DNA from 2 places in the Flavobacterium suzhouense genome. Region 1 is predicted to be linked to the other one. Evidence: riboswitches for the same ligand, from Rfam matches in the RefSeq annotation. Region 1 holds a riboswitch; the other holds the start of a gene.
The links. Region 1 has a riboswitch for cobalamin ahead of ACFSR3_RS14525 (TonB-dependent receptor plug domain-containing protein). Riboswitches for the same ligand answer to the same signal wherever they lie in the genome.
Positions count from the first base shown of each region.

Region 1 (16,103 bases):
ACAGAAATTTTAATAAAGGAAAAATATCCTAGTAATGGTAGGCTTTATTGCTATGATATTATAAAAAATGATACCATAACTATTTATGTTAGTAAAGTTGGGCTAGCTGGGGACACGTTTAAATTAATTATGGTTAATGGAAAAGTCATTCCAAAAGTTGTTAAGTGGACAGATACAAATTCATATGATGGTAAATCGAGTGTTGAGCTTGAAAATGCAAATTATAAACTTGAAATAAATGATACCATTTTTAAGTCTGGCGATACATTGAAGGCAAAGTTTACAGTTGCGACTAAAAAACATAGATATTCAGAAAAGAAAAAACTTACCGGGGAGATTTTTCATATAATCGGAGGTAATCAGTATGAATGGATAAATGGTAAGGCTGTACATAACTGGTGGTGGAAAAATGGGAAGCAGGATTTTACTACTCAGAAATCAAAAGAAGATTAATTAAAAAACCCCAAATTCAAAACATATAACCATGTCACAAAACTACGTATCCTTTAAAAAATATCCTGATGCCAAAGAGGCTCGTGCCATACAGCAATTACTTATTGATAATGGTATAGAATGCACTTTTATAGATGGCGGGTCAGTAATGGGAAGCGCTATGGCTGGCGAATTATCTAAGGAATATGAATTGCAGTTGCACCCTGATAATTTTGAACAGGCACAAACACTGCTTGAAAAGGAAGCCGAAGGTATGATAGCTAATCTGCCGGAAGATTATTATTTGCTTTCTTTTACCAATGAAGAATTGCATGATGTTGTAGTAAAGCATTATGAATGGAGCGAATTTGATTATATGCTTGCCCGTAAGCTTCTGGCTGAGCGAGGCCACGGGATTGATGATGCACATATTAAAAGCATGAGGATGGAAGAACTCAATCAATTGGCTAAGCCTGAAAAAGATCAAAAAGGATGGGTTATAGCTGGTTATGTTTTAGCGCTTCTGGGAGCATTTTTAGGGATAGTTACTGGTTATGTTTTGTGGACTTCTCAAAAAACACTTCCTAATGGCGAGATGGTCTATACTTATAGCAAAAAGGATCGTAAAAGCGGGAAAAATATATTTATTCTGTCTATTGTAATGGCTTTGATTTATATTACCCTTCGTTTTTGGCCAAAGGAATAACAGATTATTCAGAAAAGCTTTCGTAAAAAAATATTTAACATGCCCTGCCAATGAAGTGATGCACTTTTTGGCAGGGCATTTGCGTTAAATAAATGTGAATATGGTTCTTATAACTTTAAAAATTTCGCCTAATCTATATGGAAAGCATCAGGATCTTTTTGGTTCTTGCAGCATGGGGCTGCACACTGCCTGCTTTGGCACAAAAAACATTTGGGTCGGATAAATACACAGCAATGTGCAACTATTATGGTGAGACTTCGGCCAAAGCCATATACATAAAACCGGCAAGCCCGGTAGCGGAGAAAGTGGTGCAGGATATTATGTCGGTTATTGGGCTTCGTGCTAATTTTGAGTTGCGTGCTTCATCCGATATACCTACAGCCGCTGCCGTAATTAAAAAGGGGAGTCGATATATATTGTACAATCCGAAGTTTATGGGAAATATCGTTTCGGCAACAGGAAACCAATGGACTGCTGTGAGCATTATGGCGCACGAGATAGGGCATCACCTAAACGGACATACGCTGGATAATGAAACGAGTAAACCTGCCACCGAACTGGAAGCTGATGAGTTCTCTGGATTCGTACTTCAGAAAATGGGTGCCTCACTTACCGATGCACAGGCCGCTATGGCTGCCATCGCTTCGATTAAGGGTTCACATACGCATCCGCCCAAACAACAACGCCTGACAGCCATTGCTACAGGGTGGAGCAGGGCAGGAGGAAAAATTACTACTACGGCAGTTGCGGCCAGTCAGCCTGCAACTCCTAAAACTATAGCTGCCGTACCTGCACCTGCACCGCAGAGAACAGAAACAAAAAGTTTAACCCGCGCTGAAAAAATTGCCCAAAGCGCAAAGTATGACAAAAATGTGGTATCGGAAGCTTATTTTGCTTCAGATCCCAACGGAAAGTACTATGTTACCTCAAAAGGAAACCTGGTACAGGTAGACAGGGATAAGGTATATCTTATTGGCAGCCTCACGCAGTCAAACAAGCCCGGTTACAAAATGATGTGGACAGATACCGATTTAAATACGATTTATATCGGTTCAGGAGGAATGTTGGTAAACAACTACGGGAAGAAAATAGGTTACCTTAAAACAAGAAAATAAAATGCTTATTGTTTTGACACTACTGCTCATTAAACGACTGAGCCGTAAAAGATTTGCCTCGCTGTAGCGAGGCTTTTTTAGTTATATCGCAGAGATACGTAAAGATATCCCAGAGTACCACAAAGCTCTTTAGGTTTTTGAGCGCACAAATTTTCTGCCATAGGCAGAATACCTCTGAGGCCTCTATAATTAAAACTTGGTGTATCTCCGGTTAACTTAGTATATCTCTGCGGTACAAAAAAGTAAATAATTGAACCTCACTCTTAACATATTGTTCTGATTAGCAATCTGAATTTTAAGTAAATTGCAGTAAAAATCAGTCATGCAAAAGAGTATTCTTTGGAGCGGAATAGAAAATGATACCGATGAACATTGCGCCATTAATTTTTTGAGTAATGCCATTATGGTGCGCTCTGAAATTGAAGGCTGGGCGCATAGTATTCCCGTGTATGCTGATTACACTCTGAAACTCGATTTGCAATGGAATGTACTGGAATTTGATATCCGTTTTCATGATCGTGATACGCAGCATCATTATCATTTCTTTCGTGACGGAGAAAGTAACTGGACTGATGTTTCAGGGAAGGCCTATCCTGAATTTAAAGGATGCAGTTATATAGATATCTCGCTTTCACCTTTTACCAATTCACTACCCATAAACGGGCTGTTTCTTCCGCATGGCGAAAGTGAGCAGATAGATGTTGTTTACATAGACATACTTGCGAATGTAATACGAAAAGACCAACAGAAGTATACAAAATCCGGACATCACCATTACACATTTGAGAATGGTGCAGGCAATTTCTCTGCTGATATTCAGGTGGATGATGATGGCTTTGTAACACACTACCCCGGATTGTTCAATATGATTCAAACCAAATAACCTTTTATGGATATACAACAGATACAATCGTTAGAAAACAGGCTTATTGAAGCTATGAAAACAAGCAATGTTAATGAACTTGACATTCTGATTGCCGATGATCTTATGTTTACTTCACATACCGGACAGCTCTTTACCAAACAGGATGATCTTGATGCCCATGCTTCAGGGAATATTGAAATCTTTGACATTATTCCGTCAGAACAAAAAATAAGGATCGAGGCCGACGTTGCTATTGTTTCGGTTCTTCTTGAAATCAGCGGCTCCTTTTTTGGCAGTACCGAAGTAGGTTTCTTTAGATTCACCCGTATCTGGAAAGAGCATGGCGATAAATTGCAAATTATCGCGGCGCATTCTACACAGGCGGTAAGAGAACAGGTGCAATTAGATTAAGTAATTACTAATGCTTAAATTTGAAGAAAATTGCCTCTCATGAATATTAAAGTAATCGCTTTCGATGCCGATGATACCCTTTGGGTAAACGAACCCTTCTTTCAGGAAACCGAACACAAATTCTATGAACTGATGGCGGATTACCTTCCGCAGCACAGCATTGCCAAAGAGCTTTTTAAGATAGAGATCGATAACCTCGATGTATATGGTTATGGCATTAAGGCTTACATACTGAGCATGATTGAGGCGGCAATAAAGATTTCGGAAAATACAATCAGTATCGAAGCAATTGCCAAGATCATTGAATATGGTAAGGAGATGCTTGAAAAGCCTGTAGACTTAATAGAAGGTGTTGATGAAGCGTTGAAAACATTGCACGGAAAATACAAACTGGTTGTGGCTACTAAAGGCGATCTTAAAGATCAGCACAGAAAGTTACACGATTCAGGACTTGGACATTATTTTCACCATATCGAGGTGATGTCTGACAAGCAGAAGATAGATTATGAAAAGATGCTGAAACGACTTGAAGTAGAACCTTCGGAGTTTTTAATGATAGGGAACTCCCTTAAATCTGATGTGTTACCGGTGCTCCAAATAGGTGGGCATGCCTGTCATATTCCTTTTCACACTACCTGGCTGCATGAACAGATAGACCATACTATCGAACATCCTAATTTCAGGGAAGCAGAGAATATCGCAGAGTTATTACAGCTTTTAATGAAATAGATGGAGCCTCATTTTTTTGCAACAGCGGAAGATTTCCGCAACTGGCTTGATGCAAATTCTGAAAAGGAAACCGAACTGCTTGTTGGTTTTTATAAAACTAATAGTGGCAAGCCAAGTATTACCTGGCCCGAATCGGTAGATCAGGCATTGTGTTATGGCTGGATAGACGGGGTTCGAAAATCATTAGGAGAGGAGAGTTATACCATACGTTTTACGCCAAGAAAGCCTACAAGTATCTGGAGCGCGATTAACATCGATAAAATGGAAAGCCTTTTAAAACAGGGCCTGGTAAAACCTGCCGGACTTGCAGCTTATGAGAAACGTAAGGAACATAAATCAAGAGTATATTCGCACGAACGCACAGAAGACGCTGTATTGCCCATTGAAATGGAAAAACAGTTTAAAGCCAACAAAGTTGCATGGGATTTTTTCATGGCGCAGCCACCCGGTTACCGTAAGGTAATGCTGCACCTTATTGTTTCGGCAAAACAGGAAAAGACCAGACAGTCCCGTTTTGAAAAACTGCTGAATGCGAGTATGGAAGGGAAGCGGATTACCTGATTTATAGGTATAGGATTACACTTTTTTGATTATATTTGAGTTTATCTATATAAACCTTAAACCCAACCGGACATGAAAAAAACGTTTCAAATTTTAGCGCTTTTGGCAATAGGAGTATGTTTTGCATTTTCATTGCCTAATAAAGGAGAGCCTAAACGTGTTATTAATGTAGTTATTGATGCGGGGCACGGTGGCAAAGACCACGGAGCGACATATAATGAGTTTGCTGAAAAGCAAATTACCGATGCAATTACTTCAAAAATTAAGGTATTAAATAACGATAAAGAAGTTGTATTGCATTTTACACGTCAAGGCGACGAATTCACAGATCTTAGTAAACGTGTAGCGACTGTAAATACCATAAAACCTGATTTGATGCTGTCATTGCATGTAAATTACACAAAACATGATGAAGCCTCAGGGATGGAGTTTTATGTAAATAAAAATGGAGTAAACGGGGAGAAGTCGGATATGTATGCTACCCGATTATCGGATAAATTTAAAGATAAAGGATTTAAGGTAAGAGGGGTAAAAACCGCACCTTTTTGGACGCTTACAAAGTCAGAAGTACCTGCTGTTCATGTAGAGTTAGGTTTCCTTTCTAATGAAATTGACAGGGGATACCTTACCAGTGTTGCTTCTCAAAATGAAATAGCAGGAATTGTGACCGAATTTCTTAATGAAATAAAATAATTATCTAAAAAATGGCAGAGCAAAACTATAAGAACCATATCCGCTTTTATACACCACATCATTTTGTTTTTTATCCGGTTATGCTGGTGTTTATCATAGCTCCGGTATGTTTTGCTTTTTGCGATAAAGCCAATACACTATTGTGGCTATTTCTGTCTGCAGCATTTTTTGCTATTACGATATTAAGTTTTATGCTTCGTCAGCATTATGCGCTTACGTTGCAAAACAGGATCGTATTGCTGGAACTTCGCTATCGCTTTTTTGCTACTACCGGTGAGCGACTTGAAATGTACGAAGGCATGTTAAGCGAAGGGCAGTTGTTTGCCTTGCGATTTGCACAGGATGATCAGTTGCTTGACCTGATACGGAAAGCAATTAATGAAGAGCTTTCACCTGATGCTATTAAGCGTTCCATACAAAACTGGAAAGCCGATGATAATAGAGTATAAATATAAAAGCGGGACAAATTTAATTTGTCCCGCTTTTTTTGGATTAGGTTGGGAAAATATTCTACATTATTCTTACCTCTAATCCCGTATTTAAAAGTCATCGTTGTGAGGGTTTCGTCCGTCATTATATTCACGTCGCTCTTCATCTCGGCCTTTGTAGTAATCGCTAGATGAAACATCTCTTTCTTCTTCACTATGGGATCTTCCCGGGCTGCGCTGCATCTGGTCGTTTTGGTTCCAGTCATTGTTTTCTGTACCGCGGTTAGATGATGTGCTACCCATTCTTCTTTCTTCTTCCCAGTTTTCCTGGTCTTCATTGTTGGTTTTTGAAGCTCTGTCGCGGGCATTTGCGTCGAAAGTATTTGATCTTTCCCTTTCCCTCATTTCATTTTGGTCAAGGTCACTTTCATTCCATTCGTTGTTGCGGCTACCCATACGTTTTGATTCGTTTTGCTCTCTGTTTTCGTCCTGACGATCGCGATTATTCCAATCGCGGTTGTCGTTGTTGTTTGTTTGCATAATTATATATTTTGGTATTAATATTCCCGTTTGTTTGTTGCTGTTTTACCGGTAGCTATTTTCTGAGGCGTTTTAGTTGCCGAAGCCATTTTAGCTGCTCCTTTTTCTGCCTCTGCCATTTTTTTCTTCAGGACAGAATCTTTTGGTTCTACATCATGATCTTTAGGCTTGCTTGATACTTTTGGTGCCGGTGTCTGATTTTTATCTTTCATAGTTTTAGTTGCTTGAGGTTGTATTACAAAGTTCGCCACGACAAAACAGGCAGGGATATTAATTAACGTTATCTTTTATCCGAAACGTTATAAAAAGCTTTAACAATCTGTTGGTTACGTAGCAAATAGGGAGATTTACAAATGTATTTTTCTTTTTTATTAGTAAAGTTTAACAAAGCATTCACGGGTGTTTAGCACAAAAGATATGGTGTAATCTTTAAATTAGAATGTGATTAACAGGTGATTACTGGTAAAAGTTTTTTCAAAACGACTTTTATTCGTACTTTAGGTAGTAACTAAACCAATATTAAAACTATGGCAACAAACAAATGGGTGCTGGATCTGGCACATTCTGAAGTTCATTTCAAGATAAAGCATCTTGTAATTTCTACGATTACTGGTGCTTTTAATATCTTTTCCGGCACATTAACAACAAAAGAGCACGACAATTTTGATAATGCCGATATTAAATTTTCGATAGATGTGTACAGCATCGACACAAACAATACAACAAGGGATGAGCATCTTAAGTCGGATGACTTTTTTAATGCTGATATCTATCCGCAAATCGATTTTAAATCTACTTCGTTTAAGCATCTGATGGGCGATAAATATGTACTTAACGGAGACCTGACGATAAAAGGAATTACCAAAAATGTAAGGCTTGATGTTCTTTTTGGTGGAGAAGCTAAAGACGGTTTTGGAATAAACAGAGTCGGTTTTGAGGTTACAGGCCTTATAAACAGAAATGATTTTGATATTCATGCTCCTGATGTGACTGAAGCGGGAGGCCTTGTACTTGGTGAAGATATAAAGCTACTTGCCAATATACAGTTTACTAACGAGACAGAGTAAAAAATAAAGAGCCACGAATTATTAAAATTTGTGGCTCTTTATCTATTTTCTTTTAGGCTTATGCGTGTCTGAATTATAATCACGGTTTTCGGCCGTTTCCATGTCTTCTTTCTCATTAGTTGTACCGCGGCTTTTGCTCACAACTTTACCATCATCACGTGAAGTCTTGTCGTTTTGGCTTACCGGAGCCGCTTTCTTTTCATCCACATCGCGGGCGCGTTTTACAACTTCAGTATCGCCATCTGTGTCCTTTTCGACTTCCGGCGTAAGTTTTCCTTTAGAAGGATTATAATCCTTAGGTAGGTTTTCGCCACTAAAGCCTTCGTTTCGTTTACTTTTCTTTTCCTGATTGTTCATTTTTTTAGAACCCAGGTCTTTCGGGTCGTCGGTTCCTGATATCATAGCAATTGATTTTAGGTTTTATCTGTAATTCACAAGGAAGTTATGATACGATCTCACAATCTCATTTACAGAGCGTTCTAACGACGGTTTCAGCGTATCATAACCATCTTTAAGGTCACCATCATTATCAAAGTAGTCCGGTAACTTATATTTTACAATTACATCATTAGCTGTATAAATATCATTCACAACAAAATGAAGTGAATAATAATTACCGTGAAAACTCAATTTCATAGAATATGCAATGTTGTAATTAAAAGTCTCTCCTTTATTTCTAAGAAAAAAAGCATTTTTTTTAAAGGCGCTTATAACCATACTATTTGAGGTAACATTACTGGCATCATACCCTTTAATCCTCAAATTAGTTTCGGCTGCCCACATCTTAGAAAGTTCAATTAATTTTTCATTTGCGGTAGTAGGTATTGTGCCTTCAACTGCATCAAAACCTTTTGGGGTGAGTTCAAGGACCGGTGCCTGGGCATGACCGGTAAATATTATAAAAAAACATAATAAACAGAATAGCTTTTGCATGATTAAGCCTTTTTAAGCGCTTTTTCAAACTCATCTTTTATCATTCCGTTGGATAAAAGAAAAGGCTTCTTATCTATGATTACATTTATAGTATCCCCTTCTATAGAATAGGAACCTGCAAATTTTCCAAGCGGAGTATCGCCTTCAAAACTGCCCTGTGATTCATTGCCGGCAAACTGTCCTTTGCTTCCTGCAGCATTTTTTATTTTTTCCAGAAGCTGTTTTTTATCTCCCGGATAATTAAGTGAAAACTGATTAGCCATTATAATAGGTTTTATATTACATGTAAATTTAAACATTACAAAACCTACTTTATGTTTAGCTTTTGTTAAAGCTGAAAATCGTTTACAATAAACCCTCCTTTACCAGTATCGAAACGGATACTTTTGTCGTTGAATAATTTGTCAAAAGCATGATTTTCTATGAGGTATTCAGGAGTTCCCTGAACCACATCATTACTTGTCATAACAACAATCTGGTCACTTAGCTGCAATGCAAGATCAAGGTCGTGGGTAGAGTATAGAATGCATTTACCGGTTTCTGAAGCCAGTTTTTTAAGCAGTCTGATAAGGTTTACCTTATGTTGAAGGTCGAGATGGGTTGTAGGCTCGTCGAGAACTATTAGAGGTGTGTCTTGTGCCAGTGCGCGTGCAATAAGCACCTTTTGTAGCTGGCCATCACTAATTTCAAAATGTTTTTTGTGGGATATATCTTCAATCTGGGTAAGTGATATAGCTTTGTTTACGCTGTCAAGATCTTCGGGACTCAGTTTGCCCAACCAATTGGTGTAGGGCTGTCTTCCTAATGCGACCAATTCAAAAACGGTGAGGTTGCTTGGCGGAAGGCTTTCTGTAAGTACGACAGCAAGATTTTGTGCCAGTTCAGAAGAACTATAACCGTTAATATTTTTGTAGTTGAGCTGTACTTCGCCCAGAAGTGGTTTTTGTATGCCAGTAAGCGTTCGCAATAGTGTAGATTTACCAATACCATTGGCTCCAATCAGTGCTATCAGGTTTGATTCCTCAAATGCCAGATTTATAGCCTGTGCAATAGTTTCATTTTGTTTTTTATGCTGATAGCCAATGCTGAGGTCTTGTGCCGATAATACGATTTTCTTTTCCATAGTTATACCGGTTTGTGTTTTCGCATCAGTAGCCATATTACGATTGGCGCGCCAATAATTGATGTTATGGCATTGATAGGTAATACATATTCACTGCCGGGCATTTGTGTAAAGGTATCACATACAAGTAATATGATGGCACCTGACAGTATGGTTCCTACATACAAAATCAGATGACTACTTGTTTTAAATACAAGTTTTGCAATGTGCGGAACCACAAGCCCCACAAAGGCAATAGGCCCGGTGAACGCTGTAATTGTTCCGGTCAGCAGGCTGGCTGCCAGTATGATGATGAATCGTGTTCTTTTAAAGTTGATGCCCATACTTTTAGCGTAGCGTTCGCCCAATAGTAGTGCATCCAGTGGTTTAATACAGATTGCAGAAAGAAGTAATCCTGCGATACACACCACGGCGAGTATAATAATATGTTCCCAAGGGAGGTTTCCAAGGCTTCCTAACGACCAGAACGTAAATTTCTGCAATTGCTCTGAAGTGCTAAAAAAGGTAAGTACGCCTACTATGGCTCCTGTAAAACTTGAGAACATAAGCCCAATAATAAGTATGGCCATAGTATCTCTAAGGCGCTGTGAAACTACCAGTATGGCAAGTAATACCATAAAGCTTCCGGCAGTAGAGGCTAATACAATTCCGTAAGGCGAAAGAAAGAAACCGGCAAGGATTCCCGGTAAAAATCCGGCTCCCAATATTACAAAAGCAACGCCAAGACTTGCGCCGGAACTTAGTCCCAACACGTCGGGACCCGCAAGAGGATTACGGAAAAGTGTCTGCATTAATAATCCACTGACGGACAGTCCCATTCCTGCCAGCAATGCTGTTAAGGCTTTAGGTAACCGATAATGCAGTATAATATATTCCCAGGTAGATTTTGAAGCTTCACCACCTGTAAGGCTATGCACAACATCGATAAATGGAATCTTTACTGAACCCAGGCTTAGGTTGAGTAAAAATGCCATAACAAGGGCAATGCCCAGTATAATGAAAATTGGTATGTTCCTCTTCTGACTGTACAAAGGGTATTATTTTAATTTTTCAAAAAAGTAAGTCTGATATCCGGGTAGCAAATCAGGATGAAATATAGCTATCAGGTCTTTCAGTACAAGATCAGGACGGTTAGGAGCAAGCTCATAATAAATAAGTCCGCCTTTAGCGCCTTTTTTGCTGCTGTACGAATATACGTTTTTTGTCTTGAAAGCTTTAAACTGAGCATAATGAGGATTAGCATCGGTCATTTCCTTAAAAGTAGTAAACTGGCTTGGGCCAATCCAGTAGTCGGCATTTTCAGCTTTATCCAGTACGGTTTCAAAAGCAAGATTAAGACTTCCTGTTCCTTCAGAGTCAGCCCAGAGATAGTCTGATTTAGCATCTTTCAGAAATAAAGCAGCCCAGCTTCCGCCTTGCGGCAAATACCAGTGATCCTGAAACATAGCACCACTTAATACCGTTGGTTTTGATGTAGCTTTTTTAGCTAAAACAAGAGCTTCGTTATAACCTTTTTCAATGTCTGCGAAGAGTTTATCTGCCTTATCTTCCTGATCATATAGTGCCCCAAAGAATTTTATCCATTCCGCTTTACCCAAAGGAGTCTGCTCTGTCCAGTCGCCGTTATACAATACTTTAAGGCCGCTTTTCTCAAGCGTTGTAAGCGATTTGTTATTACTGCTTATACTAAAGCCCACTACGGCATCGGGGGCAAGGTCGATCATTACTTCGGTATTCAGGCTTTCATTGGCTCCGGCCTCTTTTACTTTTCCGGCATCAATGCGCGCCCTTACTTTTTCAGATGATATAAAGTCGGTGCTTGGGAAGCCAACAAGGGTGTTTTCTACACCTAATGCTTCCAAAGATGGTATGTGGGTTGTTGAGGTTACCACCACTGTTTTAAGCGGAACCTGAACGGTGGTATACTGCTTAAGGCTATCAGGAACTATGCCTCCTTTTTTTAGCATTACATAGGTAAAAACATCTTTAGCTTCCGGCCACGGATTGGTTACTTTAACCACTGTATAACCATCATAGCGATAAAGCTGTAGTCCTTGTGCATGCGTTACAGAATTTACGGTAGCAGCATTTTTTGTGACACTTTTTTCAGTATTATTTTTACAGCCGGCTATTGCCAATACTACAAAAAGAAAGAGGTAATATGCGTTTCTCATAAAAAATATTCAGTGAATGCAAATGTATAAATTAAATATTTCAACAATAATACTATATTTGCACGACTTAAGGTTGTGGTGTTTTTTGTTGAGCATCACATTAAAAGGGAATCAGGTTTAATGCCTGAGCTGTTCCCGCAACTGTAAGCTTATCCGCTGCGGCGGAGGCTGTTGTTAACTGCAAACCACTGCGCGCTGCGGCGTGACGGGAAGGTAAACAACAGTACGCAAGCCAGGAGACCTGCCTTAGGAATAACCAATATCGGGCCTTCGGGAAAAAAGGCTTACGGATTATGATACTGAAAAGATCCACATTATTCATTTTACTTTTCCTGTGCCAGTATTTAACGGCGCAAAATGATACTATTATCCTAAAAGGGATTATAATATCTGATACCCAGTTAAACAATTTCTCAGATTCTCAATCGGTACAAAAGCTAAGTGATTCGGTTATTGGCAGGAATGCTACTTCGCTTACTTCACTTTTAAATTACAATACCAATATCTATTTTAAGGAAAATGGTTTAGGAATGGTTTCGTCGCCATCGTTCCGTGGTACCACAGCTTCTCAGACTGCCGTGGTATGGAATGGTATAAATATTAATTCGCAGCTTAATGGGCAAACCGATTTTAATGTTCTTAATACTCGTGATTTTAATAACATCAGTGTAAGGGCAGGAGGAGGAAGTGTTGCTTATGGCAGCAGCGCAATAGGAGGGAGCATTCACCTGAATAACGATCTTTCTTTTGGTAATCGCTTTAATAACAGTTTGCGTACGGATTATGGTAGTTTCAATACCGTAGGGGTAAATTATCACGTAGATGCCGCAACAGAAGATTTTACAGCCAATGCCGGTATCAGCCATAACAGTTCCGATAATGATTATGATTATCCGGGGACCAATAAAACAAACGAGAACGGGCAGTACTATAATACCAGTCTGAATATCGGTATGGCCTACAAGCTGAATCAAAAGAATATATTACGCTTTTATGGTTACCTGTTTGATGGTGAAAGGCATTTTTCAGGAACGCTTGCGGCGCCTTCACGAAGCAAATATCAATCGACTGACTCCAGAAACCTTGTAGAGTTGAGCGGTTATTTTGGCAAATTTACTTCCAGATTGAAAGGAGCATACCTTTATGAAAAATATAAGTATTACGAGAATTACAAGAATGATCTTTATACGAACGGTAACGTAAAGACTTATATCGCCCGATATGACCTTACTTATGATGTTTCTGAAACGATAAAGCTGAATACCATACTGGATTATACCCATAACAACGGCGAAGGCTCGGATATCATCCATAAAAAAAGGGATATAGGGTCTGCCAGCCTGTTGATGAAGCATGAACTGACAAAGAGGTTTAAATATGAACTGGGTGTTCGTAAGGAAATAACCGATAGTTATGAGAGCCCGGTGCTGTTTTCTTTAGGTATAAATACGCTGATAAATCGTTTTTATACTATAAAGCTAAATGCTTCCCGTAACTTCAGAATACCAACATACAATGATCTGTATTGGTCGGGTAGTGGTAATCCTAACCTGAAACCTGAAAGTTCCTATCAAGCCGAGTTGGGGAACGAATTCAGATTTAAAGGACTAACCTTAAGCGTTACCGGATATTACATAAAAATGCGTGATATGCTGCAATGGACACCGGGAACTAACGGTATCTGGTCACCGGGAAATGTTGGTAAGTCTAAAAGCTATGGCGTTGAATCGATACTTAACTGGAATAAAAAGCTTGGCGCCGGACATGTTGCTGTAACCGGAACGTATGCCTATACCATTTCCCGTAAGGATGAAACTGATAAGCAGCTTATTTATGTGCCATTGCATAAAGCCACTGCCTCAGTAGCTTATAGCTATAAAAATGCATCGGTATATTACCGTCATTTATTTAATGGAGAAGTGTTTACGTCTTCGGATAATAAATATAGCCTTGATCCTTATAATGTTGGGAGTGCAGGTGCCGAATATACTATAAAAGCATTGAAAGGCATTGATGTGGGGGTTCAGGTTAATAATGTATGGGATGAGGAATACCTCGCCTATGAAGTAAGACCTATGCCCGGACGCAACTATACTATGTATCTTAATTTTAAATTTTAAATAACATGAAACTACACAAACTAATCTTAACAGCTGTAGCGGGTTCGCTATTGTTCGTGTCATGTAGCGATGATGATAATAAAGATGTACCATCTGGAGCTTATGACAATGGAGTGCTTATCCTTAACGAGGGCGGATTCCTTAAAGGTAACGCTTCGGTATCTTTCCTTTCTGAAGCAGCAGGTGCTCAGGTTGAGAATGATATCTTTTCATTGGTAAACGGTGGTGGTCTTCTTGGCGATACAGCACAGGATATGGGCTTTAACGGTGATCTTGCTTACATCGTTCTTAACGGATCTAACAAAATTGAAGTTGTAAATCGTTACACTTTTGCAGGGGAAACAACTATTTCAACAGGACTTGTAAACCCAAGATATATTGCTTTTGCTAACGGTAAAGCTTATGTTACCTGTTGGGGTGATGCTACTGTAGCTACAGATGATTATGTGGCGGTTATAAACCTTGCTTTAAATACTGTGGGTGCTACAATTCCTGTAGCTGAAGGCCCTGAAAGCATTGTAGAAGAGAATGGTAAACTTTATGTTGCTCACTCAGGTGGATACAACTACGGTAATACTGTTAGCGTAATCGATGCTTCAAGCAATACGGTTACAAAATCAATCACTGTTGGTGATGTGCCAAATTCATTAGAGGTAGAAAATGGTAATCTTTATGTATTATGTGGAGGTGTTCCTTCATGGGGAGAGGTTGAAACAGCAGGAGAACTTAATGTTATCAGCCTTAACAACAATACAGTAACCAAAACTCTTGATTTTGCAGCGGCTACACACCCGTCTAACCTTGTTATAGAAGATAATAACATTTTCTATACTATTGATAACGGTGTATATTCAACTCCAATAGCTTCAGGTTCACTTCCTGCTTCTCCATTATTCACAACTGCTGATCAGGGCGTTTATGGAATTTATGGATTTGCTGTAGAAGATGGACGTATTTACGTTGCTGATGCAGGTGATTATAATGCTGCCGGTAAAGTTTATATTTACTCTGCTGCAGGAGTACTTCAAAATGACTTTGTAGTTGGAGTTATACCTTCAGGTTTCTATTTTAACGACTAAGAATGTTCTGATTTTTCTGTTTAGTTAAATGAGCCGGCAGAGGGTTTAGCTGCCGGCTCGAAACAGAAAACTTCATAATAATTGCTATCAGAAAGATTTACAATTCTGTCTGAAACAAAAAAGGCTTTCACATTGTGAAAGCCTTTTTCAGTTATACTCTATTTATTGTAGTTGTTTCATAAGACCTAAAGAACTTTCCGGCATTTCTTCAAGGTACATTTCGGTGCCAAAGCGGCGCAATTCTTTTGTGCCTTTAAAACTTTTGAATTCTTTAGAAGGTCTTCTGCGGTCAGGGCTGCCTGTTCCTGTTATTAGGCCAATAGCTTCTGCAAATAATGGTTCAGCAGGATCACCAATAACACCAAGGTTACCATAGCTTTCTTTGTGCTGAATGTCCGGTACTATACCAGAGCTGTATTCACCAAAACCGGCTTTGTTTACAGTTCTTAACACAATAGGCTGCATTGCATAGCGGTGGCTTCCATCTACATCTTTTTTAGTGAAGTCCGGCGAGTCATACAAGGTAACAGAACCTACATTTTTTCCTATTGTAGTATCACCTATCTGTGTAACGGATATATACGGTTTTAAACAGTTTACAACAAGTTCACTAGCCGATGCTGTTGATGCGGTAGTAATAATGTATACCCTGTTAAGATTAAGGCTGTTGATAACTGTTCCGTTACTAAGTTTATCAGTAAAGTTATTTACCAGTGCCTGCGGATTGTTACTTTCATAATACGCCTGAAGTTTACTATTCCATTGTTGTTTAGCAAACATTTCTCCATTAAACTGGCCCGTTATCATACTTGCAAGGTAAGTAGCAGTTCGGATAGATCCGCCTCCGTTATAACGAAGATCCAGAACGAGGTCGGTTACACCGGCAGCTTTTAGCTCTCCGAAAGCATTATTTAAGGTAGCATCATAATTGGCATAAAACCCATTATACATAAGGTAGCCTATTTTGTTAGCGCCATTTTCAACAACTTTAACACTATACACAGGATCTTCAGCATACTCAGCTTTAGAAAGACTGACAGTTTCCCCGTTTGGAACGATGTTTCCGTCTACATAATCAGCAAGATAAAGTGTATAGGCTTGCTGGGCTAAAAGGTCACTATAATTGT
Region 1 covers NZ_JBHUMD010000027.1:277,719-293,821, forward strand. The annotation lists gene ACFSR3_RS14435 (hypothetical protein) at 1-453, shown strand, start outside; gene ACFSR3_RS14440 (hypothetical protein) at 485-1,138, shown strand; gene ACFSR3_RS14445 (hypothetical protein) at 1,276-2,253, shown strand; gene ACFSR3_RS14450 (putative glycolipid-binding domain-containing protein) at 2,576-3,136, shown strand; gene ACFSR3_RS14455 (nuclear transport factor 2 family protein) at 3,143-3,529, shown strand; gene ACFSR3_RS14460 (HAD family hydrolase) at 3,569-4,258, shown strand; gene ACFSR3_RS14465 (YdeI/OmpD-associated family protein) at 4,259-4,819, shown strand; gene ACFSR3_RS14470 (N-acetylmuramoyl-L-alanine amidase family protein) at 4,892-5,512, shown strand; gene ACFSR3_RS14475 (DUF6526 family protein) at 5,524-5,961, shown strand; gene ACFSR3_RS14480 (hypothetical protein) at 6,052-6,480, opposite strand; gene ACFSR3_RS14485 (hypothetical protein) at 6,498-6,692, opposite strand; gene ACFSR3_RS14490 (YceI family protein) at 7,008-7,547, shown strand; gene ACFSR3_RS14495 (hypothetical protein) at 7,590-7,949, opposite strand; gene ACFSR3_RS14500 (hypothetical protein) at 7,968-8,480, opposite strand; gene ACFSR3_RS14505 (hypothetical protein) at 8,483-8,743, opposite strand; gene ACFSR3_RS14510 (ABC transporter ATP-binding protein) at 8,809-9,603, opposite strand; gene ACFSR3_RS14515 (iron chelate uptake ABC transporter family permease subunit) at 9,606-10,577, opposite strand; gene ACFSR3_RS14520 (ABC transporter substrate-binding protein) at 10,641-11,777, opposite strand; cobalamin riboswitch at 11,831-12,040, shown strand; gene ACFSR3_RS14525 (TonB-dependent receptor plug domain-containing protein) at 12,071-13,897, shown strand; gene ACFSR3_RS14530 (YncE family protein) at 13,903-14,976, shown strand; gene ACFSR3_RS14535 (S41 family peptidase) at 15,139-16,103, opposite strand, start outside.

Region 2 (16,103 bases), on a different contig from region 1:
TATAAAACTCCTGTCGTCGTATGGTGCTGTTTCTTTTTGAATGATAGTGTAGAACAATCCAATAAAACCAATACAGATGATAAGTATAGGGAAACTCACCCATTTCCTTTTCATAAAATTGGTAAGCATTCCTGCATAGCCTTTGTTCATCTTTTCGAAATAAGGCTCGGTAAATTCGTAGAACCTCGATTTTTTATGCACTCCTTTTATCAGGTAGGCATTAAGCATTGGTGTAAGTGTAAGTGATACAAATGCCGATACCAGTACTGCTGCCGCGATTACGACCCCAAACTCCCGGAAGAGTCGGCCTACAAAGCCTTCAAGGAAAATTACCGGAAGGAACACTGCCGCAAGTGTTATAGAAATAGAGATAACTGCAAAGAAAATCTCGTTAGCACCTTTCATAGCTGCCTCAATAGGCGTCATACCTTCTTCCACCTTTTTAAAGATATTTTCGGTAACAACAATACCATCATCTACTACAAGCCCGGTAGCCAGTACAATAGCCAATAGCGTAAGTACATTTATGGAGAATCCGAAAATATACATGATAAAGAATGTAGCAATAAGTGAAACCGGTATATCTAATAACGGGCGCAATGCTATTGCCCAATCACGGAAAAACAGGTAAATAATCAGGGTTACGAGTATAATTGATATTGCCAGTGTTTCAGCAACCTCGAGTACCGACTTTTTGATGAATCTGGTATTATCAATAACGATATTAGTAACCAGATCGGCAGGAAGGTCTTTCTTCATCTGGTCATACTGTGCATAGAAAGCATCAGCAATCTCTACATAGTTTGTTCCCGGCTGCGGAATAATTGCAAGCCCTACCAGCTGCTGGCCATCATTGGTCATTTTAGTTTCTGTATTCTCAGGCCCCAGTTCGGCATTACCTACATCACTGAAGCGTACTATCTTCTCCCCTTCGGATTTTATTATGATATTATTAAACTGCTCAGGTGTTGCAAGGTTACCCAATGTTTTAATGGTCAACTCTGTATTAGCTCCTGTAAGCTTACCTGTTGGCAACTCTACGTTTTGGCTATTCAGCGCATTGCGAACATCACTAACAGTAACTCCATACGAATTTAGTTGTATAGGGTCAAGCCAAAGCCTCATGGCATAACGTTTCTGCCCCCATATCTGCACGCTACTCACACCGGGAATCGTCTGTAACCTTTCGGCAATTACATTCTCGGCATAATCACTCAATTCCAATGGATTTCTTGTAGCACTTTGAACGGTCATTGTAATGATCGGTTCCGAATCGGCGTCAGCCTTAGATACTACGGGTGGAGCATCTATATCCTGCGGAAGACTGCGAACGGCCTGCGATACTTTGTCACGCACATCATTAGCAGCTTCCTCAAGGTTCTTTTCAAGTTCAAATTCTATGGTAATATTACTAGAACCCTGGTTACTCGACGAGGTAATATTTCGGATACCATCAATAGAGTTAATGGCTTTTTCGAGTGGCTCTGTAATTTGCGATTCAATAATATCGGCATTAGCACCGGCATAACTTGTACGAACAGATATTTGTGCCGGATCGATTGAAGGAAACTCCCTTACTCCAAGAAAGGTATAACCAATAACCCCGAAAAGGATTATACCCACATTCATTACAATGGTAAGTACGGGGCGTTTTATGCTTAAGGTAGATAAACTCATCGCTACTTCGCTTTTTTAGTTAGCGATACTTTTACCGGAGTCTCTTTCTTCAGGGTTAGCACACCAGTAGTTAGCACAGTATCTCCGGCTTTTAGTCCTGAAAGCACTACAATATCCTTATCAGTACGTGTACCTGTTTCTACAGTAGCTTCCTGAGCCTGCCCATTCCTTACAACAAATACCTTTTTACCTCCCTGTACAGGAACAATAGCCTCGGTAGGAATTACAAAAGCATCCTTAACCTCATCAAGCGGAAGGATAACATTCGCAAAAGTACCAGGTAACAATTTACCCTGTGCGTTTTCAGCAATAGCCCTAACCTTTAGGGTACGGGTAGTAACTTCTACCGAAGGCTCTAATGCATATACTTTAGCCTGGAATGTCTCGTTGCTTCCTGATACAGTAAAAGTAATTACTGAATTTACCTTCATTTGTGATGCATATTTTTCAGGAACAGAAAAGGTAATCTTAATCTGGCTGCTATTTACAAGATTTGTAATAAGCGTAGTAGGCGTTACATAAGTTCCGGGCGAGATATTACGCAAACCAATAGTCCCTGAAAACGGGGCCCTTATTGAAGTTTTTCCTATTTGTGCATTAATAAGTTCTGTTTGCGCCAAAGCTGTTTTATAATCAGCACTTGCTATATCATATTCTTCCTGGCTTATGGCCTCTTTTTGCAGCAGCAATCGGGCGCGTCTTTCATTTTCAGCCGCAAGGGTTTGCCTTGTTTTTGCCTGACCTGCCTGAGCACGCAATTCTATATCATTAATTTTTACCAATACCTGGCCTTTGCTCACCTTAGCACCTTCGGTAAAAAATATTTTCTCGGCAATACCCGACACCTCTGAATGCACTTCAATCTGTTCATTAGCCTCGATTGAACCTGAAAGCGAAAGTGTATTGGCAAATTCCTGAGGAGCAACAACTACTCCGTTTACAGCCATAGGAGGCTTTTTACCATCTTTTCCTCCACCTCCGGCAGCGTCCATTTTTTGTTTTTTATTTTCAGATATCCTGTAAAATACAAGGGCTCCAACGCCCGCAATCAAGAGTGTGTATACGATGTATTTAACCTTCATAATTATGATATAGTATAGCGATTCGCAAATCTACACGAATAGCATGCCATTGTTATTACGAAACTGTAATAAATGACCAATTCAATTCGTCAAAGGCATAATATGCAGTTGCTTTGCAAAGCTAAGTCAATATACTATTGAATAATAAAAATCAGCCAATACTTTAACACAAATATTCAGACTTATTTTCTTACATAAAACAATAATTATCAAACAACTACATATTTTTCCATACAGGAAAAATGAAGCTTTTTATAAAAATGCTAAAGAAAAACACGATAAGATGGCAGAATATCAGGACAAAAGGTAATTTTTAACCGCTTTTTAATGAGCTATGTTTTTTTTAGGTAAATTGACTCATTGTTAGTTAGTTAATTGCATCACAAACAGTATTTGCGGTCCCAAACAGATACTTAAAGATAATGTGTGTGCTTATTTCAGAAAAAAGGCTTCCCGTTCCTTGCGGGAAGCTTTTTTAGCAAAATATACTTATGAGAATTTCCTGTATAAAGGTAATAATCATTATTATAAACTGTAACATAACTATTGTTTTTTAATTGTGGTTTTTCTTTGATTAAAGAACATTGTAAACGTGATAATAAAGCCAAATAGTATGGGCTTTACAAAATCGATCCCAAAAATAATGTGACCTAAAAATCCAAGAGCACTAAAAATAAGCAGTAGTACTAATATGCCTATCCCAAACCTTAAATAAGGATGAGCCGTCTCCATGAAAGGCTTTGGCTGGCTATTGATGTACAGAAAACAGCTTATTGCTGCTCCCACTGCAAGGTAACCATACCATCTTACATCAAATAATGTATCGGCAAGATAACCTATAACCATACTAATGAATAGTGTAGTGCAAAAAATTAAAATATGCTCGAAGGTAATTTTCATTTGGATAACTATACCTGAGGAAGTTGTTTTTTCCTCATATTATACTGAATAGCTGTAACTGCTGCAGCGGCACCTAAAAGAGGGGCAAGAATTCTTATTCCGTCAAAGTAAAACAGTACTGCTCCAATAATTGAAAAGACAAGAAGGTTTACAAGAATCAGGATGGCAAGCAATTGTTTTTTAGTTGTAATTTTCATATTCGGTTGATTTATCTGATTTATAATACAAACTTACCAAACCTCTAAAACAGAAAATTGTAAAATTGGGACATCCCGTTTAATCTTCAAAATACCAATACGTTTCCTGGCTTCCCAATTTTGTAAGTTTAGACAGCAACGCTTTAGGTGACTGATTCGTAACCGATTTAAAATGTTTAATGTAATGTGCCTGATCGTAGTAAAGACTGTAAAGAGCAACATCGGTTAAAGATGCTTCTTCTCCCATAGCCTGAGAATAGTTTAATGCATTACGGAACATTACCAACTTCTTATACTCCTCCACACTACAGCAAAGATGCTTTTTAAAAAGGCGCAATAAAGTTTTACGGTTCACATTCAGAAGTTCCGAAAGTTCATCAACCTTAACCGAACCATTTGAATTTAAAATTTCCTGCACCGCTTTCTTTACGACCGGCTCATTAAATCCTGAAAAAGCATCGGCAAAAAAAGTATCCAGCACTGTACCTTTAGCTTCAGCATCTCTTTCGGCAAACACACTTTGCAAAGTTTTTACAAAAGAGGCTCCAAAGCAATCGAGCTTATTAGTTGCCTGATCGAAAAAGTTTCCCAGGGGTTCTTTTAGGAAATGATTCAATCCCAGAGGATTGAAAACAATACCCACCTTATTGAAAATGCCGTTAAGCTGTACTTTAAAATTCTGGTCTGTATTAATTGAGTAAAAAGAAAGTATAGTATCGTCTGCTGAAGGCAGGACTACAGATCCTTCTTCGGTAAGACTAACGTCGGATCCTTTGTAAACCGTAATTGCATGCTTGTAATTAGGATAAAAAAAGAATCTTTTAGTGAATAAAGGATCGTCAGACACATGAAAATAGTAGTAGTCAATATATTTTGCTACTACCTCATCTTTTGGTTTTATAGTTATGAAATTACCCGTCGAATCCAAATTTCATTTTCTTTTCTGTCCTGTAAAAATAAGGAATTAGAAAATATAACAGAAAAATAACCTAAGATATTACACATAAAAACATTATTGGAACAGCAATAATAATTAGCCTTCCAAAAAATTATTTTAAAATAATATAAAAAATAATTTTTAGACTAATCTAAATTTATACTTTTGCAATACTAACTATTAGTTTAGATAATGAAAAAAAATATACTTTTTATATTATTATTTGCTACAATACCCCTGTTTGCACAAACCGGAAGCATAAAGGGAAAAATTACGCAAAACAATGAACCCGTTCCCGCAGTAAGCATTGTTCTGCTTCCTACAGGACAATCAATCGCCGCCGATAATGACGGAAAGTATGAAATAAAAAACATACCGTTCGGCACCTATGAGGTTATATTCAGTTCGGTTGGAATGCTTAACGAACGTAAAAAAATTACCGTAAACAGTACCACACCTATAATCCTGAATATTGTTATGCAGGACGAGAATAAAGCCCTTGATGAAGTGGTTATTACCGGTACCATGAAGGAAGTAAGCCGTAGTGACAGCCCTATTCCTGTAGAAATAATAACACCAAAATTGTTTAAAAAGAATCCCACTGCCAGTCTTTTTGAGGCTGTAGGAATGGTAAACGGTGTTATGCCACAACTTAACTGTAACGTATGCAATACAGGTGACATCCATATTAATGGTATGGAAGGCCCATACACTATGATACTCATAGACGGTATGCCGATAGTTAGTGCCCTGTCCACCGTCTATGGGCTTAGTGGCATTCCCAACAGTATTGTAGAACGCATTGAAGTGGTAAAAGGCCCTGCATCATCATTGTATGGTTCTGAAGCGATGGGCGGCATTATTAATGTGATAACCAAAAGTCCAACTAAAGCGCCTGTTGTAAGCGCCGATTATTTTTTTACAAGCTGGGGTGAACAAAGTCTTGATGCCGCAGTAAAGCTTAAAGCCGGAAAAGCTACTTCACTATTAGGGGTAAACTATTTTAACTATAGTGTACTTGCCGATAAAAACGGTGATAATTTTACCGATGTTACCCAACAAAACCGTATCTCAGTATTCAATAAGTGGAATTTTGAACCTAAAGAAAATCGTGCTTTTAGCCTGGGTGCGCGCTATGTATATGAAGACCGTTGGGGTGGCGAAATGAACTGGACCAAACAATGGCGTGGCAGTGACAGTATTTATGGCGAGAGCATTTATACCAAACGTGCAGAACTTATAGGATTGTATCAGCTACCTACAACCGAAAGGATATTTACTCAGTTCTCCTATAACTGGCATGATCAAAATTCGTATTATGGTTTTACGCCTTATATGGCCAATCAGCAGGTAGCCTTTATACAAACCTATTGGGATAAGCAGTTTGGAGCTAACCACAATTTCCTTTTAGGCGGGGCTTTCCGTTACACTTATTATGACGACAACACTCCGGCTACCTCCAGTACAGATGGTTTAGCCAACAGGCCACAGGAAACACCACTACCGGGATTATTTGTACAGGATGAATGGACACTTAATGAAAAACACAAGTTATTGGGAGGTTATCGTTTTGATTATGACAAAAACCACGGTGGCGTGCATTCGCCAAGGGTAGCTTATAAATTTGCTCCTAACCACAATAATACTGTGAGAGCAAGCTTTGGTACAGGCTTTAGAGTGGTAAACCTTTTTACCGAAGACCATGCGGCGCTAACAGGTGCACGCGATGTTGTAATTACCGAAGCACTGAAACCGGAACGCTCCTATAATGGTAACCTGAACTATATATTAAAAGTTCCTTCAAATTTTGCCTTCCTTAATTTTGACATTACAGGCTTTTACTCCTATTTTACCAATAAGATCGTAGGCGATTTCGATACTGATCCGGATAAGATTATTTACGACAACCTGAAAGGGCATGCCATATCGCAGGGTGTATCCTTAAACACAGATGTAACTTTCAATTTTCCGTTGAAGATGATGGTGGGCGTATCATACATGGATGTTTTCCAGATAGAAAACAAAGGTAATGGCGAAGAAAGGTCACAACAGCTTCATGCGCCTAAATGGACCGGTAATTTTGTTGCTACCTACAGCTTTAAAAACAATTACAGCATAGATGTTACCGGCAACTGGTATGGCCCGATGCGGCTACCCATATTACCTAATGACTACAGACCGGAATACTCACCGTGGTTCTGCATTGCCAATATTCAGTTTACCAAAAAATTCACTTACGGACTTGAATTGTATATGGGAATGAAAAACCTGTTTGATTTTGTACCGAATGCGCCGTTAATGCGTCCGTTTGACCCTTTTAATAAAACAGCCGATGATCCGGTAACCAATCCTAACGGATACACTTTTGACACCAGTTATAATTATGGATCGCTACAGGGCAGAAGAATTTATATAGGGATGCGCTATAACCTGTTTTAAAACAGGAATAATTTTTAATCATTGCGAGTGAAGTGAACGTAACGCGACAATCCTTGAGATTACCGTGCTATACTTCCACGCAATGATAAAAAGGGAACAGGTTACTTATTAATTGGGATTGGTTCTTTCTGTTCATTAATAGCCACAAAAGTAAAATCGCCTGTTATGGCTTTTTCCCTGTTATCAGAATACATATTCTCGACATATATCTCAACATGTACCTTAAGGCTGGTATTACCAATATGCGTAACCTTGCCTATCAGTTCAGCAAAAGTACCCGCCGGTATGGGCTTTTTAAAATCAATACGGTCACTGCTTACGGTAACCATTCGCTGTCTACTGAAACGTGTAGCAGTAATAAAGGCTACCTCATCCATAAGATGCATGGCCATACCTCCAAAGAGCGTATCGTAATGATTGGTAGTATTAGGAAATATTGCTTTAAAAATGTGTGTTTGAGCAGCGTCTATTTTTTCTTGTAAAGTCATTATTAGTTATTGTTTCTAAGGTCTCCCCACACTACGCAGGTACTCCCCCATGTGAATCCGGCACCAAAAGCGGTAAGCAATATTTTATCGCCGGGTTTAAAATCATTATGAAAATCCCACAGGCAAAGCGGCAATGTCGCTGCAGTGGTGTTGCCATAGCGCTCAATATTTACCTTTATCTTTTGTTTAGGAATACCAAGGTTTTGCCCTACTGAATCGATAATACGCAGGTTAGCCTGATGTGGCACTACCCAGTCTATGGTTTCGGTCGTAAGGCTCAGCTTTTGCAAAAGTTCATTGCTGGCTGTAGTCATACCATTTATGGCGTTCTTAAACACTGTGCGTCCATCCTGTTGTACATAATGCCTTTTCTCATCGAGTGTCTGCTGACCTGTTCCTTCTGCCGATCCTCCTGCCGGAACCGAAAGAAACTGTATACCGCTTCCGTCAGATTTATAGACTGTATCTAAAACTCCTGTCCCGTCCTGAGCAGGTTCCAGTAATACCGCTCCTGCCCCATCTCCAAAAAGCACACAGGTATTACGGTCTTCGTAGTTTACAATAGCACTCATTTTGTCGGCTCCAACTAAAAGTACTTTTTTATGCCTGCCGCTCTCTACAAGTGACGCTGCTACGGAAAGCGCGTATAAAAACCCACTACAGGCAGCATTCAGGTCAAAACCCCAGGCATTTTTGAGACCTGCTTTTACACAGGCAAGCGGTGCAGTAGGCGAAAGTATCGTATCAGGTGTAGAAGTAGCCAGTATAAGTACTTCTATTTCTTCTGGGTCTACTCCTGAATTCTCAAGCAGGTTTTGTATTGCAAAAGCAGCCATATCTGAAGTTGCTTTGCCCGGTTCGAGTATTCTGCGTTCTTTTATTCCGGTTCGGGTAATAATCCATTCGTCTGATGTATCTACCATCTTCTCCAGAGTGGCATTATCAAGTATGGTTTGGGGTACATAACCACCAACAGCAGTAATTGCTGCATTCATTTTGGTATTCATAAAATTAAATTGGTAAATAAGTAAGCCTTAGGCCGCAATTGTTTTGCCCGACTAACCCGATGCCGTTACTACGGCAAATGTTGCTTTAGGACTCAGGCGTTCACCAAAGTAACATTTCTGAATGTGTCTCATGTTTACTTGCTTTTAAAAAATTAATAAATTAGTTAAAAGCCCTTTTGCCCATTTCACAATGCCTTAAGAAGCTTAGGTTCGGGCACGGGAATACCATGAAATAACCGAAAACCAATTGCTTCAAACCGCGAAAGCATTGTCAAGTAAGTAATGGCAGGTCTCCTGACTTATGCCGTTTTTACGGTCCTTCCCATCCGCCTATTGCGAACAGTGGACATGAGTAGTAAAAACTGTGGTGTGGCATTTACAGTTGCGCGACAGTTCGTGATTTGCACACGATTCCCTTTTCATTCCGGCTAATGCCGAAAACCATTCCTGTTTGAAAAGAAATTAAGTAAAGAACTTATGGCTGCAAATATACCAACAATAATCTATACAAAAGTCCTGTCCCGCCAATAATGACGGGGTAGGACAACTAACTCAAACGTTATTGTTTATAAACGGTTCTGTTCTTCGGTTTTTTGTACAGCTTTTCCATCCTGCAATTTCTGGTTACCAAAACGGTACCTGAACTGAATCCTGAAACTTTGTGTATCTCCATAAGACCTATAGCTACTGTACTGATTGGCATAACTTGTAGTGGTAGTTTGGCGTTCCCCTCTATAGATATCAGAGAATATAAGTGAGATTTCGCCATTTTCCTTCCAGAATCGTTTCCTGAAGCTTATAGAGAGACTCGAAATATCTCCTAATTTGTAAGCACCATATACCGTTGGCGATGAGTAAAAGAAACTAAGCTCTGCAAAGAAGTCCTTCTTTTTATTCAGCATAAAACGGTTGTTGGTATTGCCGTAAAATGTCCACCTGTCTATTTCCCGAATAGCTCCATCTGCCCCCTGAAAGCTGTTTTGCTGATAGCCTGCCGTTAAAAAAGTCCCTGCTTCCCACCACGGAAACAATTCTACATTAGTATTGAATTCAGCTCCCACTGATACATTGCTGCTGATATTGGTATACTCTGTTATTATGGTACTGGTTTCATAGTCCTGATAAGTAATATTAGCAAAAGGATCTTTTTCGTAGCGGTAAAACGCACCAAACATATATTTGCCTTTTAGCGTATACTGCAGCCCAAAATTATGGGCTATGGTAGGCTGTAGTTGCGGATTTCCTGTTGTATAGGAAAAAGGAGTACTGTAGGACCTGAACGGATTAAGCATCCCATACTGTGGCCTTATGATGCGCTTGCCATACGAGAACCCAATCTGGTGATTGTCGGAAGCTTTATAAAGCGCATACGCCGACGGAAATAATTTAAAGTAGTTCTGACTGTTTACCTCTCCGGTAGTTTCGAGATCGCCCTCAAGCTTGGTGTGTTCGCCACGAAGCCCCAACTTAAAGCCCCATTTACCAAACTCCCTGTCGGCACCAATATAACCGGCCATGATGGTTTCATCATACAAAAACATATTCGAGAGGTTGCCCGGAACCGGTACACCGTCAATTTCGCTATAGTAATCAAAGTTATTTTCGGCATCAACCTTGCCATAACGCATTCCTCCTTCAATTCTGGTGGTTCCTAACTGTCCGTTATAATCCGCCTGAACGGATAACAAATCGATACGTCGGGTGTCATCACTCTGAATATTCTGTCGTCTGTATGGCGCGGCATCGGGCAGTGAAAAAGCAGTATTTATATCCTGATCCTGATTAGTGTAATATGATGTATAATCGGACGAAAGAACCAGCACGTGCTTAGCATTAAACTTATGCTCAAAAGACCCTGTAAAAGTGCTGTTCTTTTCCGGATAGTCCCTGTGGTTATAGCTGGTAAACAATGAGTCAAGCTGCCCGGATGAATTGTAAATATAGGTTGGCGTATCTACAAGCGCAGTGCTCTTAAGACTTTGAAAACCGTTGAATCCTGCCGAAAAGGCATTAAGTGAATCGATGGCATATTCAGCAGTTATGTTATAGCTGTTTTGCTGTTTTGCACGGTAATGCGATATCTCTATGCTCTTCCATGTAGATGAGACATCGCCTTTGGCATCAAAGTATTTTACATCACCTTTGCTTTCGCCATAATAATGCCCCGACCCAAACATATACCCACCAAAAACCGTAAGCTTCTTACCTTTATAATAATGGTTGGTCGCAACCACACCTTTAGGATACATTGACTGTACATAGGCACCCGTTACCATACCTTTATAACCCCCTCCAATATTCTTTTTCATTTTAATGTTTAGCACAGCACTACCCTGGGCTTCATATTTAGCCGGCGGAGTGGTTATTACCTCAACCGATTTTATATTGCTGCCATCTGTATTTTCAAGAAGATTTTTGAGTTCCGTTCCTGTAAGGTATACTTTCTTGTCGTTTATGGTAACCAGTATACCGCTGCTTGCGCGAATGGAAAGTCCGTCGCCCGAAGCAATCACTCCTGGAGTTTTCTTAACTATTTCCCATGCATTATCAGATGACAGTATCGAATTTTCAACATCAAACTCAAGACGGTCTATCTTACGTATTACCACAGGCCTTTTTTGATCTATCACTACACCATCAAGCTCTTTAGCCGATGCCTGAAGCACAATATCCGGCAGTTTCAAATTTGCTGTTATCTCAAGTGCGGCACTATAACTCTCGTAACCTATAGTATTTATCTCTAATGTATATTCTTTCTGATTTGGATCGGATGCAATTTCAAAACGGCCATTTTCATCTGTAAACGATGTCCTCATAAAAGTACTATCCTTTACTACTGCTTTCAGTATTACATTGGCAAATGCAACCGGCTGTTTATTGGTATCTATTACTTTACCCGATACGGCGGGGTTCTGCGCCGCACAGGCAAGTGAAATGAAAGTGATTAAAAATGAAAACAAACGTTTTTTGTTGATGATTGAACCCATGATGATGATTTGATGATTATCGCAAAGCTCAGTAAATGTTCTCTCCTTTATGGTTAATGCTAGGTTAACTAGAGGTTAATGGGGTTATTCACTTACCATCGGAATAAAGAAAACCTTAGTTTTGTATCTTGCAGATAGTATACCTTAGTATGAAACGAAAGATTCTTTTCCTTATCATCGGATGCATTGTTACTGTATCGGCTCTTGCCGTAATACAGGGCTATTTTATTTATAACACCTATAAGCTTAAAGCCAAGGAGGCTAACGCCGAAATAACCAGTCAGTTCCTTGCTCTGGAAACTTCAGGAAAACTGGATACCCTTAATAGCGTATGGATGATGCGCACTGGTAAGTTCATCGAAGATTATTACAATCAAAAAGCAAGCAAAGACGAATATGAGGATATGATTGCTAAAGTTGCCGATTCACTTTCCGGCATTATGGGTAATTACGTCAATAGCAATACGATATTTCAAGAATATGAAGTAAACTATATCGACTATCTTAAAACGATAGTACTATTTAGGGAAAGTAGTAAAATACCGGATACCATATTTAAAGGCAAATTGATGCTTTACGGTAATAACGAAGCAAGAACGCCCGAAACTGCAGCATCACAATCTACATGGCGTGATGGTAAATATACCGACAGCTCACTAAAAAAGACCAATTATACTTTTGAAGTGGTATCGCAACGCTATTATAGCATTGCTAACTGGGAACGACAGGTATATATAAAAATGGCAGGCCTGCTTATATTTTCAGTGCTGCTGCTCAGTTTTGTAGTAATCCTCTTTTACCTCTCGATAAAGAATCTGATAACCCAGAAAAAAATTGCCGAGATAAAAACCGACTTCATAAACAATATTACCCACGAGTTTCAAACACCTATAGCCGCACTTGATATTGCCGTAAAGACCCTACGTAAAAAAGAAGGCGAGCTTACCGAAGAACATTTCAGGCATTCGCTCGAAATTATCGACAGGCAAAACATTCGTATGCAAAAGCTCTTTGGACAGGTAACCGAAGCTTCCCTAACCGAAGGAAGCATTACCGCTGCAAGAGAACAAAATATTGACAGGAATTGCATAAATGAGATTTTAGAAGACTTTATGCTTTCGCATCCAGACATTAAAATAGATAACAATGTAACTGCTACTACATTTCGAATGGACAGGTTTCACTTTTCGACCATGCTCATTAATCTTCTTGATAATGCTGTAAAATATGGCGCCAACTGCATTACCATAAACCTGAAGGAAGACAATGATAAAGTTACATTAAGCGTAAACGACAACGGTATCGGCATTGCTAAAAAAGAGCAAAAAGCAATTTTTGAAAAATTCTACAGGGTTCAGAAGGGAAACATACATACATCTAAGGGATTAGGACTCGGACTGTTTTATGTTCAGCAGCTTGTAAAAGCTTACAAGGGATATATAACCGTTAACAGTGATGAAGGCAAAGGTGCTGAATTCTTAATTTCAATACCCCAGCCATGAAGCATATACTATTAGCCGAAGATGATTTTGATTATGCCAGCATCCTGAGACAATATCTGGAGATATCAGGATTCACGGTTACCTGGGCCAAAGATGGCGCTGAAGCATTAGCGTTATTTCCTGACACAAGTCCCGACATATGTGTATTTGATGTAATGATGCCCAAAATGGACGGCTTTAGCCTCGCAGAGAAAGTAATTGCTATTAAGCCCGAAATCCCATTGGTCTTCCTTACAGCAAAAGGCATGAAAGAAGACAAGATAAGAGGCCTGAAATTGGGTGCTGATGATTATGTAGTAAAACCTTTTGAGGCTGACGAACTTATTTTACGCATTACCAATATACTGAAGCGTTCGCAACGCAGTTTTGCTTCCCAAACTTCAGCTGACAATATTATCGCTATAGGGCAATATAAGTTTGACAATGCCAATTATACCCTGACCATAAACGATCTGATACATCGCCTGACTGAAAAAGAAGCCCATCTTATAAGCTATCTGTTTACCAACAGGAATCGAATGATTAAACGTGAAGATATACTCACTGAGGTATGGGGTAACGACGACTTCTTCTCCGGCCGTAGCATGGATGTATTCATCAGCAGGCTCAGAAAGTATTTTGGTGAAGATGCTTCAATTGCAATCAACAGTTACCGCGGACTTGGCCTTGAGTTTAAAATTAAAAACTGACAATCAATATTTTAGTTACATTTACACAACCAACAGTAAAATCATGGCACGAATATTACTTTTAGCACTTTTGTTTTTCTTTTGCGTATCGGATGCTTTATCTCCCGATTCATTAAGATATGATTTCAACAATGAGATTAGTCTGAATTTACCCTTTAACAGTGCTGTGACAATAGTTGATGCTTCAGAAATGTGTAAACCTACCGGGGTTGAAACAGTTATTTACACTGATGGCAAAGCAGAACCAGCTCCTGAAAAAAAGAAGCCTGTGGCCAAAACACCTAAAAAGAAAGCTTCTAAAAAAACACAGCCCAAAAAGGCATGAGTTTACACTAACTGCCCACTAAATTTTTCCCTGTACATTTTAGGGGTCATGCCCACATTCTTTTTAAAAAGTGTCCTGAATGTTTTAAGGTCATTATACCCCGACTCGAGCATTACTTCAAGTATACTATAGCGTGACTGCTCTAACATTTGTTTTGCAGCTTCAATACGGGTTTTTTGTAGGTATTCTATAGGCGTTATACCGGTAACCTGCTTAAAACGACGCACTAAATTACGTCTGCTTGCAGGCACATCGGCAATGAGTTCTTCAATAGTATTTGCCGTATTAAAATTCTTTTGTATCTCTTCCTGAGCCTTTTTAACCAAATCATCTCCATGATCTTCGGCAGGGGCAAATGTTCCAAAATAAGTTTGCCTGTTACGATCCATATCAATAGAAAAAACTTTGGCCGCTTTTACCGCTACCTTTCTGTTGCAATAAATTTCCAGCAGACGCATAAGAAGGTGAAACGTATTAGTTGCTCCACCACTGGTAAACACCCTGTCCTTTTCGGTAACCACGGCTTCAGCCTGCACCTGTACCAAAGGGAATAGTTTTGCAAAAGATTTTTCGGCATTAATATGTGTAGTTGCAGGTTTGTTATCCAGCAGTCCTGATGCTCCCAGTAAAAAAGCACCGGTACAAAAACTTGCTACCGCGGCACCCGATTTATATTGTTTTTGCAGCCAGGGTATCCAGGCCATATTGGCTTTTAACGACCCTGACAGGTTATCTCCTGTAAAAGCAGGAATGAGTATTAAGCCGTATTGCTCCTCCTTTGCCGCTGTTTTTGAAAGATACCCTGAATAAGATACACTTTCATCTCCTGACTGATGAAGCAGGCTTATAGCAAAAGGCTCCTTATCGCCTTCATTCCGATAAAAACGATTAGCCGTTTCAAGTACGTCAAGTAGTGCCGCCACACTTAGCAGACGGTGGTCTTTAGTCAATAGAATTCCTAATTGCATAGCGATAAGATTAGAGGGGAGTAACAAATATACTGTTTTTGTCTCAAACACCCCCTTTGGTTGACTTTTATAACACCATGCCTATAAAATGTTTAACTTAACTTTGTGTAAGTAACTCAAAACAAACACATTTACAATTCAGATGTTAATTTTTTAAAAATACAACATCTCACTAAAAATCAGTAAAATTGAAAAAATCATGAGTGCAAAAATCATACATAAAACAGTAAACCTTAAAGCCTCTCCAGAGAGAGTATGGCAGGTATTGCTTGAATCTCCTTATATAGAAGAATGGTATGCCGAATTTGGCGAAGACCTTAAAGTAGAAACCGACTGGTCACCCGGAAGCAAATACAGGGTTGTCGACAAAAATGGTTTTGGCATGATTGGGAAGATAGCTGAAAATGTACCTATGAAAACCTTATCTATTGAACCAGAAGGTATGGTAAAAGATCATAAAGACGATTTTGAAAGTGCCGAAGCCAAACAATTAAAAGGCAATCGTGAAACCTATTGGCTATCAGAAACTGCTGAAGGGACAAAACTTGATATCGAATCAGCCTGTTCTGAAGAGTATGCCGGGATGATGGCCGATATGTGGGACAAAGCCCTTGTTACTATTAAAAAGCTTGCTGAAAAATAAACCTGATAATATAAAACCCCTCTTATGAAAATACTTAAAAGAATCCTTATTGTAATTGTAATTCTTGTGGCACTGCCATTTGTCGTTGCTTTATTTATAAATAAAGAATATGATGTTACCCGCGAAATCGTAGTTAACAAACCCAGAGCCGAAGTATTTGACTATGTAAAACACATTAAAAATCAGGATTACTATAGCGTTTGGAATATGGCAGACCCAACAATGAAAAAAAACTTTACAGGTACTGATGGCACCGTAGGTT
Region 2 covers NZ_JBHUMD010000007.1:535,001-551,103, reverse strand. The annotation lists gene ACFSR3_RS07775 (efflux RND transporter permease subunit) at 1-1,677, opposite strand, end outside; gene ACFSR3_RS07770 (efflux RND transporter periplasmic adaptor subunit) at 1,680-2,759, opposite strand; gene ACFSR3_RS07765 (hypothetical protein) at 3,303-3,659, opposite strand; gene ACFSR3_RS07760 (hypothetical protein) at 3,668-3,856, opposite strand; gene ACFSR3_RS07755 (helix-turn-helix domain-containing protein) at 3,936-4,784, opposite strand; gene ACFSR3_RS07750 (TonB-dependent receptor) at 4,986-7,232, shown strand; gene ACFSR3_RS07745 (acyl-CoA thioesterase) at 7,334-7,720, opposite strand; gene ACFSR3_RS07740 (beta-ketoacyl-ACP synthase III) at 7,723-8,727, opposite strand; cobalamin riboswitch at 8,995-9,188, opposite strand; gene ACFSR3_RS07735 (outer membrane beta-barrel family protein) at 9,294-11,714, opposite strand; gene ACFSR3_RS07730 (sensor histidine kinase) at 11,864-13,216, shown strand; gene ACFSR3_RS07725 (response regulator transcription factor) at 13,213-13,905, shown strand; gene ACFSR3_RS07720 (hypothetical protein) at 13,949-14,230, shown strand; gene ACFSR3_RS07715 (GlxA family transcriptional regulator) at 14,233-15,198, opposite strand; gene ACFSR3_RS07710 (SRPBCC family protein) at 15,398-15,841, shown strand; gene ACFSR3_RS07705 (SRPBCC family protein) at 15,866-16,103, shown strand, end outside.
Region 2: it holds a riboswitch for cobalamin, as region 1 does, so the genes downstream of both, ACFSR3_RS07740 (beta-ketoacyl-ACP synthase III) here and ACFSR3_RS14525 (TonB-dependent receptor plug domain-containing protein) in region 1, are expected to answer to the same signal.